4 regions of the Erwinia persicina genome follow, and region 1 is predicted to be linked to each of the others. Evidence: predicted binding sites of a transcription regulator. Region 1 holds the regulator's gene; each other region holds the start of a gene.
What was found. Region 1 encodes PurR, which represses purine synthesis genes. Its sites were predicted from a motif close to CANGCAAACGTTTGCNTG; they were not measured.

Region 1 (3,115 bases):
TTATCAGTGGGGGGGAACCTCACCGAAAACCGGATTCGACTGTAGCGGGCTGGTCTGGTACGCCTATAAAGATCTGGTGAAGTTTAAGATCCCCCGGACAGCAAATGAAATGTACCACCTGCGTGATGCGGCCTCCATTAAGCGTGACGAGCTGGAAAAAGGCGATCTGGTCTTCTTCCGCATCAATGGACGCGGTACGGCTGACCATGTCGGTGTCTATCTGGGTGGAGGCAAATTTATTCAGTCGCCACGTACCGGTAAAGATATCCAGGTGAGCGCATTAAGTGAAGATTACTGGCAGGAGCATTATATTGGTGCACGCCGCGTGATGACGCCTAAAACCATTCGCTAGCGGGACGGTATGGGAGGAGACGCCTCCTCCCGATAAACTCAGTGCATGACAGCAGTAAAGCTAAACGCAATAATCATCAGCAGTGACCCAACAACCGCCAGAGCCGTCATCTTCATATCAGTGTTCATTTGTTCTCCTTAATAACCCTGCTATTAGTAAGCCAACAGATTTTCCCATACTTGCCCGTAAAAATCTCGTTTTCTGCGCGCAGCCTTGTTAGAATTATTTCTTTCCGTTGCGCAACACGCCCGGAAACGTTTCAAGTCAGCGCTGCATGTCACTCTACGGATGATTTTACCCCTTCCTACCCCTTTTGAGACGGCACCCCAGTTCATTCTCGTCGGCAGGAATGGCGGCGCGCAGGCAAACGTTTAACCCATTTGTTATCAGTACGTTAGTGATAGCCCCAGGAGTACGATTTTAATGGCAACAATTAAGGATGTGGCAAAGCGCGCCGGTGTCTCCACCACCACGGTGTCCCATGTCATCAACAAAACGCGCTTTGTAGCCGAAGAGACGCGCGAAGCGGTATGGGCGGCAATTAAAGAATTACATTACTCGCCCAGTGCCGTTGCCCGCAGTCTTAAGGTAAACCACACCAAAACCATTGGGCTTCTGGCCACGTCCAGTGAGGCCCCCTATTTTGCCGAAATCATTGAAGCGATTGAAAATCGCTGCTTTGCCAAAGGCTATACGCTGATCCTGGGCAACGCGCACAACGATCTGCAAAAGCAACAGGCCTATCTGTCGATGATGGCTCAGAAGCGTGTCGACGGCCTGCTGGTCATGTGCTCAGAATATCCTGACACCCTGATTGCTATGCTGGAAGACAACCGTAACATTCCCATGGTGGTCATGGACTGGGGCGAGTCGCGCGGAGACTTTACCGATACCGTGCTTGATAACGCCTTTGAAGGCGGCTATCTGGCGGGGCGTTACCTCATCGAACGCGGCCATCGTGATATCGGCGCAATCCCGGGACAGCTGGAACGCAATACCGGTGGCGGCCGCCATGCGGGCTTCCTGAAAGCGCTGGCTGAAGCCGGGATTACCCTGCGTGATGAATGGCTGGTGCAGGGGGACTTTGAACCGGAATCAGGCTATCGCGCCATGCAGCAGATCCTGTCACAGAAACAGCGTCCAACAGCGATTTTCTGTGGTGGGGATATTATGGCGATGGGGGCGATTTGCGCAGCAGATGAGATGGGTTTGCGCGTCCCGCAGGATATTTCGGTGATCGGTTATGACAATGTGCGCAACGCCCGTTACTTCACCCCGGCGCTGACGACCGTACACCAGCCAAAAGAGCGTCTGGGGGAAACAGCCTTTGATATGCTGCTTGACCGCATCACCAGCAAACGTGAAGAGCAGCAGACCATTGAAGTGCATCCTTCACTGATCGAACGCCGCTCCGTTGCCGACGGCCCCTTCCGGGACTATCGCCGTTAATGTCCGCGCATCAGCTCCCGGGCTGCTCACTCAGCCATTCTGCATTCAGCGTTTCGGTATTGCCAAGATAGGCAAGCAGCCAGTTCAGCGCCGGTGAGGCGCTGTGTTCAGACCAGCTGAGGTAGCAGGGACTGTCGGGAAACGGCGAGGCCAGCGTCAGCTCACCCAGCACCTGCTGTTGCAGCCAGGGCTGGGCGAAGTGCCCCGGCACCATCCCGACGCACAGTCCGGCACGCAGGCAGTCGAACGCACTTTCCCAGTCCGGCACCACCAGCCGCCGCTGATTGTCCAGCGTCCAGGTTGTCCGCTTCGGTAGTGCCCGCGAGGTATCCTCCAGCACCAGCGAGGGCCACTCGCGGATCAGGGCTTCACTCAGCGCGCCCTCGTAACGATGCAGCGGATGCCGGGACTGTACTACGCAGCGCCAGTTCAGACTGCCCATATCGCGAAAGGCAAAACGCCCCCGAACGGGAATGGCCTGAGTTGCGCCTATTGCCACGTCCACGCGACCGTCAGCCAGCGCATCCCAGACGCCGTTAAACACCTCCGGCATGATATGCAACTCCATGTCCGGAAAATGGCGGTAGAAATCCACCACCAGCTGCCGCGTGCGCGCCGGGCGTACAATGCGGTCCACCGCAATGTTAATCTGCCCGCGCCAGCCGTTTGCCACCTGCTGACAGCGGGTGCGAGTGGCAAGCATTTTTTTGATAACAGCCCGCCCCTCTTCACTGAATACGCGACCCGCTTCGGTCAATACCACATCGCGATGCCGGCGTTCGAACAGACTGACGGCCAGCCACTCTTCGAGTTGTCGAACGGTATAACTGACCGCAGATGGCACGCGATGAAGCTCTGCTGCAGCGGCGGTAAAGCTGCCCGTTCTGGCGACGGCGTCAACCACTTCAAGAGAATATTCAGACCACATAAGTTGCCTTCAAATTATTTCACTGCAAGAGACGAATAATAGCGTTTCACAGCTCATCAGGCACGGGATTACACTGCGCACGTAAAAAAATTGTCTAATAAGAGTTAAAAAATCATGCGTTCCAAAGGATTTATGTTTTATCTGGCCATACTGAGTATGTTGGGTTTTCTTGCCACGGATATGTACCTCCCCGCTTTTGGCGTGATGCAACAGGATCTGGGCACTGAAGCGGGCGCCATCAGCGCCAGCCTGAGTATCTTCCTTGCCGGTTTTGCCTGTGCGCAGCTGGTCTGGGGGCCGCTCTCTGACCGCATCGGTCGTAAGCCCGTGCTGGTCATGGGGCTCAGCCTGTTTGCCGTTGGTTGCGCCGCCATGCTCTGGGTGGA
Region 2 (3,115 bases), 830 kb from region 1:
TGACGTCGGACAGGTTCAGGTGGCCGACTTTGCGCCCGGCACGCACTTCTTTCTCATACCAGTGCAGATGCACCAGCGGCTGCGCCAGCCAGGCCAGATTGACATCGGTGCCAATCAGGTTAACCATCACTGACGGCGTGCTGACCACCGGCGTCGGCAGTGGAAGGTCGAGAATAGCCCGCAGATGCAGCTCAAACTGGCTGATGGATGCGCCGTTCTGCGTCCAGTGACCGCTGTTGTGCACGCGCGGTGCCAGCTCGTTGATCAGCAGACCTTCCGGCACCACAAAGCATTCCATCGCCATCACGCCGACGTAGTTCAGTTCATTCATGATGGCAGACAGCATGTGCTCGGCCTGCTGCTGATGCTGCTCGTTCACGTCCGGCAGCACGACGCTGGTACGCAGAATGCCGTCCTGATGCAGGTTGTGCGTCAGCGGGTAAAACACGGTTTTACCGTCGTGGCCACGTGCGCCGATCAGCGACATTTCGCCGGAGAAATTGATCCCCTGTTCAACAATGCACTCGCCGTAGCAGTCGGCGGGCAGTGATTCGGTTTCACCGGCGCGCAGACGCCACTGACCGCGACCGTCATAGCCGCCTGTGCGGCGTTTTACGATGGCCAGCGGGCCCAGCGTGGTGAATACCTGCGCCCACTCATCTGCACTGGAGAGCAACTGCCACGGCGCGGTTGCCAGGCCCAGCCGGTCCAGCAGTTGCTTCTGGGTCAGACGATCGGCCAGCAGTGGAAAGATATCGCGGTTCACAAAGGCGTTATGGCTGGCCAGTTCACGGGTTAATGCCGTTTCAGGCCAGCGCTCGATTTCAGCAGTGATCACGCTCTGTGCAATGGGCAGGGATTCGGGTTCCGCATCCAGGCCCACCGGATAGACGGCAATGCCCAACGGCTCACCCGCCTGGCGCAGCATCCGTCCCAGCTGGCCGTTACCTAATACACAGACCGGCTTCATGCTTCCTCCCGCGGGTCCGGGTTGTTCAGCACTTCGTCGGTCTGGCTCTGACGCCAGTGATTCAGACGATCGGCCAGCCCGGCATCGTGCAGCGCAAGGATCTGCGCCGCCAGCAGGGCTGCATTGGCAGCGCCAGCTTTACCGATTGCCAGCGTGCCCACCGGAATGCCGCGCGGCATCTGTACAATGGAGTAGAGGCTGTCGACGCCGCTCAGGGCCGCGCTCTGCACCGGAACTCCCAGTACCGGCACCAGCGTTTTCGCCGCCAGCATGCCCGGCAGATGGGCTGCCCCGCCTGCGCCGGCGATAATCACCTGATAGCCGTTACCGGCGGCCTGTTCGGCAAAGCTGAAGAGTTTGTCCGGCGTGCGGTGTGCAGACACCACTTCGCAGTGAAAGGGAACGTCCAGGCTGGTAAGGATTTCCGCCGTAAATTGCATGGTTGCCCAGTCACTTTTGGAACCCATAACAATAGCAATGCGGGCCGGTGCGGCGTTCGATGTCATGCGGGTCTGACTCCTGTGATTGTAAAACGTCACCAGGGCCGCTCAACAGGGCGACCCGATGGGAAGGGCAAAGAGAATATCACGACTGCGCGGTGAGGAAAACGGTTGCGTAGCGTCAAATAGCCGCGTTTTCACTCAGACTTTGACCTCAGAACGGAAAGGAAATCAGGCTTATTTCGTCAGCACTGACTTTGATCATTGACCCTTCTTCATGCCAGGCGCCAAGCACCAGGCGTTCAGCCGCCTGCCCCTGGATCAGCAGGGGATGAACGGCGGGGCGATGAGTATGACCGTGGATCAGCCACTGTACCTGATGGCGTGACATCGCCGCCACCACCGCCTGCTGATTGACGTCCATGATTTCCCGGGATTTGCTGCTGTTGGCCTGACGGCTGCCGGCGCGCATTTTCAGGGCGATTCGCTGGCGGACAAAGAGGGGCAGGGCGAGGAACAGCGTCTGCAGCCAGCGCTGCTGGACCTTTGCGCGAAAACGCAGATAGCCTTGATCATCGGTACACAGGGTATCGCCATGCATAATCAGCACGCGCCTGCCGTACAGATCCAGCACCTGCTCTTCCGGCAGCAGGGTCATGCCACTGGCTTTGGCAAAACGTTTGCCCAGCAGAAAGTCGCGATTACCGTGAATAAAATAGCAGGGGATAGCCAGCTGGCGCAGGGCGTGCGCCACCTCGGCATGAAGCGGATTCGGGTCATCGTCACCGATCCAGGCTTCAAACAGGTCACCGAGAATATACAGCGCGTCTGCCTGCTGTGCTTCACGGCGTAAAAAATGCAGAAAACCGGCCGTAATAGCCGGTTCTTCAGTACACAGATGGAGATCTGCGATAAACAGCGTATGCGACATTATTCGCTGACGGTGACTTTCTGAATGATCACGTCGTCTTTTGGCACATCCTGGTGCATACCGCTGCGACCGGTGGCCACGGCTTTGATTTTCTCAACCACGTCCATGCCTTCAACCACTTCAGCAAACACGCAGTAACCGAAGCCCTGCAGGCTTTCGTCACGGAAGTTCAGGAAGTCGTTGTCAGCCACGTTGATGAAGAACTGGGCAGTCGCAGAGTGTGGCGCCTGAGTACGGGCCATCGCCAGGGTGCCTTTGGTGTTCTTCAGGCCGTTACCCGCTTCGTTGCGGATCTCTTCTTTGGTGTCTTTCTGCTTCATGCCCGGTTCAAAACCACCGCCCTGGATCATAAAGCCGTTGATCACACGGTGGAAGATGGTGTTGTCGTAAAAACCTTCGCGGCAGTACTCAAGGAAGTTTTTAACGGTAGCCGGCGCTTTATCATCGAAAGTCTTGATGACGATATCGCCATGATTAGTCTGGAAAGTGACCATATTCTCATCCTGTCAGGGTTGGAGTATTTAACATTGAGCGCCGGGAACTGAGACGGGAGTCTGTCCCGTGCGACAGACGGCTCTTATATCACAAAATGTGATAGCTCGTCAGCCTCCCCTTGATAAAGGAAACGCAGATAACCTTGCTTTGCGCCGCGCTGAAGGTAAGAATACGTCAGAATATTTACTTCGCCATTTTTTCGCTAATCCCGCACACGTTTAAAACGGAATGTCTCAATGCTAAAGATTTACAACACCCTGAGTCGTCAAAAAGAGGAAT
Region 3 (3,115 bases), 1.5 Mb from region 1:
AGAGCCGAGCTGATGACAAAAGCCAGCGATCCCCAGAGTCGCACCGGACCGTAGGCTAGCGCAATCTGCCGCTGCCATGTGGCGGCCAGTGCATCACTCAGGGGAACCAGCGGCGAGAAGAACAGGTTGAAGCCCACCATGACCAGCAGCAGCCATAACCACTGGGAACCCGCCCAAAAGCCCAGCGCAAACAGCAGGGTAAGGAGCGCCAGCAGGCGCAGCACCGTAATCAGTCGGGAAGGATGGGTGACGCGTGACGCGATCACCAGACTACCGACAAACCGCGCAATCATGCCGCATCCCAGTAACAGACCGATCTTTTCCGGCTGCAGGCCGCTGTCTTTTAACCAGACGCCCCAGAAAGGCAGATAGACGCCATAGGCGAAAAAGTAGGTGAAGTAGCTCAGTCCAAGCCAGTACGTGGAACGTATCGCCATTTTCCCTCCGACAAAGTGGAGGCTAATGTACACCGTGAAGGAGGATAAAAAAATAGCGGGACACGTTGGTGTCCCGCTATCTGCGATCAGGCTCCCCCACGACGCCGGGGAAACAGGCTCAGGTTATGCGTAAACCGGGAAGCGCGCGCAGACATCCAGTACCTGCTTCTTCACGCGCTCGCTCACGCCTTCGTCATTGATATTGTCAAGAATATCGCTGATCCAGCCTGCCAGTTCGCGGACTTCCGCTTCTTTAAAGCCGCGACGGGTCACCGCCGGGGAACCGATACGAATACCGGAGGTGACAAACGGGCTTTTCGGGTCGTTAGGGACGCTGTTTTTGTTCACGGTAATGTTGGCACGGCCCAGGGCAGCATCCGCTTCTTTACCGGTCAGATTTTTGTCCACCAGGTCCAGCAGGAACAGATGGTTGTGCGTACCGCCGGAAACCACGTTATAGCCACGCGCCAGGAACACTTCTACCATTGCTTTGGCGTTTTTAGCTACCTGCTGCTGATAGATTTTGAACTCAGGCTCCATCGCTTCTTTGAAGGCCACGGCTTTACCCGCGATAACGTGCATCAGCGGGCCGCCCTGGCCACCAGGGAAGACGGCAGAGTTCAGCTTCTTATAAAAATCTTCGTCACCGCCATGCGCCAGGATCAGACCGCCACGCGGGCCGGCCAGGGTTTTGTGGGTAGTCGACGTCACGATATGCGCATGAGGAACTGGGTTAGGATAGACATCAGCGGCAATCAGACCGGCAACGTGCGCCATATCGACGAACAGGTAAGCCCCTACCGTATCAGCGATTTCACGCATTTTGGCCCAGTCGCACACGCCAGAATAAGCAGAGAAGCCGCCAACGATCATTTTCGGCTGGTGTTTTTTCGCCAGCTCAGCCAGTTCGTTGTAATCAATTTTACCGGTTTCATCGATGCCGTAAGGGATGACGTTATACAATTTACCGGACAGGTTAACCGGCGAACCGTGTGTCAGGTGACCACCGTGGGCCAGATTCATGCCCAGAATCGTATCGCCCGGCTGCAGCAGCGCGGTATAAACGGCAAAGTTCGCCTGAGAACCTGAGTGCGGTTGCACGTTAGCGTAATCGGCACCGAACAGCGCTTTAGCACGGTCAATAGCCAGCTGCTCAACGATATCCACATACTCACAGCCACCGTAATAGCGTTTGCCCGGATACCCTTCCGCATACTTGTTGGTCAACTGAGATCCCTGAGCCTGCATCACGCGTGGGCTGGTGTAGTTCTCAGAGGCAATCAGCTCGATATGCTCTTCCTGACGCACTTTCTCCTGCTCCATTGCCTGCCATAATTCGGCATCGTAATCGGCAATGTTCATTTCACGCTTTAACATCTGCATCTCCTGACTCAACTGACTTTCAATAATGAATGCCCCCGTTGGGGGTGATGGTAAACAGTTTAAACTGTTTACCCACCCGTTGAATAGCATCACGGCCGCCTTTTTACGCAAACGATTGGCTTCAGGAATGGCAAGGGTTAGTTACACTTTTCTGCAAGCCACTAATAACGAATCCTCCTCCCCAACCTCAGACTGACTTGTCATCAGAACCGGATGTTACGTGCGAAAAAATACCCCTTAACTCATAAGGTGTATTTACAGAGAGGGCTTCCTGGCTTTAAGATGCATTTAAAATACATCTTTATGATCCCCGTTAAGGAGCACGTCATGCTGGACAGCCAAACCATTGCTACGGTGAAATCTACCCTTCCTGCCATTGCTGCACTCGGCCCGCGCCTGGCCGCCCATTTCTATCAGCGAATGTTCAGCCATAATCCTGAACTGAAAGACATTTTCAATATGAGCAATCAGAGCACCGGCAACCAGCCAGAAGCGCTGTTTAATGCCGTCTGCGCCTACGCCAGTCACCTGGATAACCTTGCCGCCCTGGGCCCTGCGGTAGAAAAGATCGCCCAGAAACATACCAGCTTTGCGATCCGCCCGGATCAGTATCCTATTGTCGGTAAGCACCTGCTGGCGAGCATTGATGAAATGTTGCATCCCGGAGAGGAAGTCCTTGAAGCCTGGAGCAAAGCCTATGGCGTGCTGGCAGGGATTTTTGTCCAGCGCGAAGAGCAGATTTATGAAGAGACCGAGGAGAAAGTCGGGGGCTGGCGGGGCGGCCAGCGTGAGTTTGTCATCAGTGAGATCACCCCACAAAGTGCCGTGATAAAAAGTTTTATTCTGACGCCAACGGACGGTCAGCCCGTCGCGGACTACAAAGCCGGACAATATCTGGCACTGTGGGTGAAAGATCCCTCTTTTGCCAATCAGGAAATCCGTCAGTACTCACTGACCCGCACGCCAAACGGTCGCGACTACCGCATTGCCGTTCGTCATGAGGAGGGGGGCGTTCTCTCCAGCTGGCTGCATCAGCAGCAGCCCGGCCAGCGGGTTCATCTGGCACCGCCCGCCGGGGATTTCTTCCTGGATATTACCCCTGACACGCCGGTGACGCTGATTTCCGGCGGCGTGGGCCTGACGCCGATGCTGGCCATGCTGAACCAGCTGGCTGCCGACAAACATCCTTCCGGCGTTCAGTGGCTCCACGCGACAGAAAACGGTACGACTCATGCTTTTGCTGACGAAGTGGCGGGCCTGGGCGCAGAGTTACCGCAGTTCTGGCAGCATATCTG
Region 4 (3,115 bases), 300 kb from region 1:
GACCCGCCTGGCTCTGACCGACCGGCATCATCTCCAGCGCGCTGATGTTGACATGTTTCGGCAGGGTGGCCACCCACCACACGGCCTCGGTCACATCTTCCGGCGTCAGCGGCTCGGTGCCGTCATACACGCTGTCAGCACGGCTGTCATCGCCTTTAAAACGGACGTTCGAAAACTCCGTACCGCCAACCAGGCCCGGTTCAATGTCGGTCACTCGCAGGGCGGTGCCGTGCAGATCGGTGCGCAGGTTGAAACTGAACTGGCGAACAAACGCCTTAGTGGCACCATAAACATTGCCGCCCGGATACGGCCAGCTGCCGGCGATAGAACCAATATTAATAATATGCCCGACATTGCGCTCCACCATCGCAGGCAGCAGCGCGCGTGTCATATACACCAGGCCTTTGTTGTTGGTGTCGATCATATCTTCCCAGTCTTCCAGGCTGGCACGCTGCGCAGGTTCAATGCCCAGCGCCAGTCCGGCGTTGTTGACCAGAATATCGATGTTGCGCCATTCAGCAGGCAGTGAGGCCACAGCCGCGTCGATGCCCGCACGGTCGCGGACGTCCAGCACCAGCGTATAAATCCTGTCGCCAAATTCCTTTTTCAGGGCATCCAGACGTTCCTGACGGCGGCCGGTAGCAATGACCTGATGGCCCTGGCTGATAAAGCGGCGGGTAATGCTCTGACCAAATCCGGCGGTCGCCCCGGTAACAAATACAATCATCTCGCTGTTCCTTAACCCGTTTTAGATTTTTCCCACCTTATCATTTCAGGGCAGAGCTGATAAGGCGCTCATGATGATGACGAACAAGAAAAACTGCACCAACAGCGTGCAGCCGTGGTCTGGACTGCCTTATGGCAGTGCGCTACGGGCAGGCAGAATGCCCGGGTCGGGTCTTTTTGACTTCATAGCAATCGGTTGCCTTTTTAGCAACCGGTTGCGCAACCGTTTTACTGTTTTAAAAAACGTCGTTACCGACTATTTTCTTCGTAACTCACTGAATAAAAGAGTAAAAGTGAAAACTGGACGAATGGCATAACTCTTGCAAATCTTAAGCGATACGATCCCGCACTGCCGACCCGCATCGCGGCCTGCTTTTAAGGAACAGCTATGACACAGCACTATACCCAGGCCATTCGCGCCCGATTTTTTGATATCACCCGAACGGTGGATGAACCGCAGCAGTTGCCCGAGGCGGCACGCTATCTTGATAACGGCCTGCTACTGCTGGACGGCGGTACGGTCGTCGGGTTGTGGGACTGGGAGGAGGGCCGTCATCTGCTACAGGACGGCAGGACATTGCTGGACTGCCGTGACCGGCTGATTGTGCCGGGCTTTGTCGACACGCACATCCATTATCCGCAAACCGAAATGATCGGTGCCTTTGGCGAACAGTTGCTGGAGTGGCTGGATCAGTACACCTTCCCGGTGGAAAGCCAGTATCACTGTCCGCAGCACGCCGCCCGCATGTCAGACTTCTTTCTGCAGCAGCTACTGAGTAACGGCACCACGACCGCACTGGTCTTTGGCACCGTCCATCCGCAGTCTGTCGACGCCCTGTTTACCGCCGCATCGGCGCTGGAAATGCGGCTGATTGCCGGGAAAGTGATGATGGATCGCAATGGCCCGGATGCCCTGATGGAAACGCCGGAGCAGAGCTACCGGCAGACCCGGGAACTGATTGAGCGCTGGCACCGCCACGGACGTTTAGGCTATGCACTGACGCCGCGTTTTGCTCCGACGTCCTCACCGGCCCTGCTGGCCAAAGTGCAGCAGCTTCGCCAGGAATTCCCGGACACCTGGCTGCATACGCATCTCAGCGAAAATCCCCAGGAGGTGGCGTGGGTAAAAACCCTGTTTCCCGACAACAGCAGTTACCTGGATGTGTATCATCAGTATCAGCTGACCGGAGACCGCAGCGTGTTCGCCCACTGCCTGCATCTGGATGACAGCGAGTGGGACTGTCTGCACCAGACCGGATCGGCGGTGGCTTTCTGTCCGACGTCGAACCTGTTTCTCGGCAGCGGCCTGTTCGACCTGAATACCTGCTGGCATAAAGGGGTCAAAATGGGGATCGGCACCGACGTCGGGGCAGGCACGACGTTTAATCTGCTGCAGACAATGGGCGAGGCGTACAAAGTGGGCCAGCTTCAGCGCTATAAGCTCTCCGCGTGTGAGGCGTTTTACCATGCCACGCTGGGGGGGGCGAGAGCCCTGGATCTGGATAGAAAGATTGGTAATTTCATGCCGGGTAAAGAGGCGGATTTTGTGATGCTCGATCCGGCGGTCTCGCCGCTGCAGCAGATGCGTCACGCCAACAGCCGCGATATCTGGGAGCAACTGTTTGTGCTGATGACCCTGGGCGATGATCGCAATATTGCCGCCACCTGGGTCAACGGTCGCTGCGTATGGCAGCGTGACGAAAAGGAGCAGGCCGCATGATCCAGTTCTTACTTAACCAGCGCCTGGTCAGCGAGCACGATATCGACCCGAATACGACGGTGCTGAACTATCTGCGTCAGCATCAGCGACGCTGTGGCACGAAAGAGGGCTGTGCCTCCGGCGACTGCGGAGCCTGCACCGTGACGCTGGGTCACGTGGAGGCGGGGCAGATGCGCTACCAGACGGTTAACAGCTGCCTGACTTTTGTCAGCCATTTGCAGGGAAAGCAGCTAATCAGCGTGGAAGATCTGCGCCAGCCGGCGGGGCTGCACAGCGCACAGCAGGCGATGGTGGACTGCCATGCCTCACAGTGTGGCTTCTGTACTCCCGGATTCGTGATGTCGATTTTTACCCTGCAAAAAAACGGCGGCGGGGCGGAACCCCGTCAAATCGAGCAGGCACTGGCCGGTAACCTCTGTCGCTGTACCGGCTATCGGCCGATTGTCGACGCCGCCCGTCAGGCCTGCGCTGCAGCGGGGACGGACAGTTTTCAGCAGCAGGAGGCGGCCACCGTGGCGCAACTGCTGCAACTGCAGACCCCGGAGATGCAGGAACTCCGCTGGCAGGGCAATCGCTGCCTGCTGCCGAAAACCATCAAACAGCTCAGTGAGGCGTTGCTCGCGCACCCCGGGGCTACGCTGCTGGCTGGCGGCACCGACCTCGCGCTGC

Region 2: the regulator PurR is predicted to act here: its motif matches at 1,571-1,588, upstream of purE (5-(carboxyamino)imidazole ribonucleotide mutase).
Region 3: the regulator PurR is predicted to act here: its motif matches at 1,925-1,942, upstream of glyA (serine hydroxymethyltransferase).
Region 4: the regulator PurR is predicted to act here: its motif matches at 912-929, upstream of guaD (guanine deaminase).

What each region holds. Positions count from the first base shown of each region.
Region 1 covers NZ_CP082141.1:2,632,795-2,635,909, forward strand. Annotated here, with positions in the region: gene K6L24_RS11910 (C40 family peptidase) at 1-352, shown strand, start outside; gene cydH (cytochrome bd-I oxidase subunit CydH) at 391-480, opposite strand; gene purR (HTH-type transcriptional repressor PurR) at 776-1,801, shown strand; gene punR (DNA-binding transcriptional activator PunR) at 1,812-2,729, opposite strand; gene punC (purine nucleoside transporter PunC) at 2,844-3,115, shown strand, end outside.
Region 2 covers NZ_CP082141.1:3,459,250-3,462,364, reverse strand. Annotated here, with positions in the region: gene purK (5-(carboxyamino)imidazole ribonucleotide synthase) at 1-970, opposite strand, end outside; gene purE (5-(carboxyamino)imidazole ribonucleotide mutase) at 967-1,476, opposite strand; gene lpxH (UDP-2,3-diacylglucosamine diphosphatase) at 1,625-2,341, opposite strand; gene ppiB (peptidylprolyl isomerase B) at 2,341-2,835, opposite strand; gene cysS (cysteine--tRNA ligase) at 3,073-3,115, shown strand, end outside.
Region 3 covers NZ_CP082141.1:1,156,173-1,159,287, reverse strand. Annotated here, with positions in the region: gene K6L24_RS05265 (3-phenylpropionate MFS transporter) at 1-437, opposite strand, end outside; gene glyA (serine hydroxymethyltransferase) at 561-1,814, opposite strand; gene hmpA (NO-inducible flavohemoprotein) at 2,148-3,115, shown strand, end outside.
Region 4 covers NZ_CP082141.1:2,336,804-2,339,918, forward strand. Annotated here, with positions in the region: gene ydfG (bifunctional NADP-dependent 3-hydroxy acid dehydrogenase/3-hydroxypropionate dehydrogenase YdfG) at 1-727, opposite strand, end outside; gene guaD (guanine deaminase) at 1,115-2,446, shown strand; gene xdhA (xanthine dehydrogenase small subunit) at 2,443-3,115, shown strand, end outside.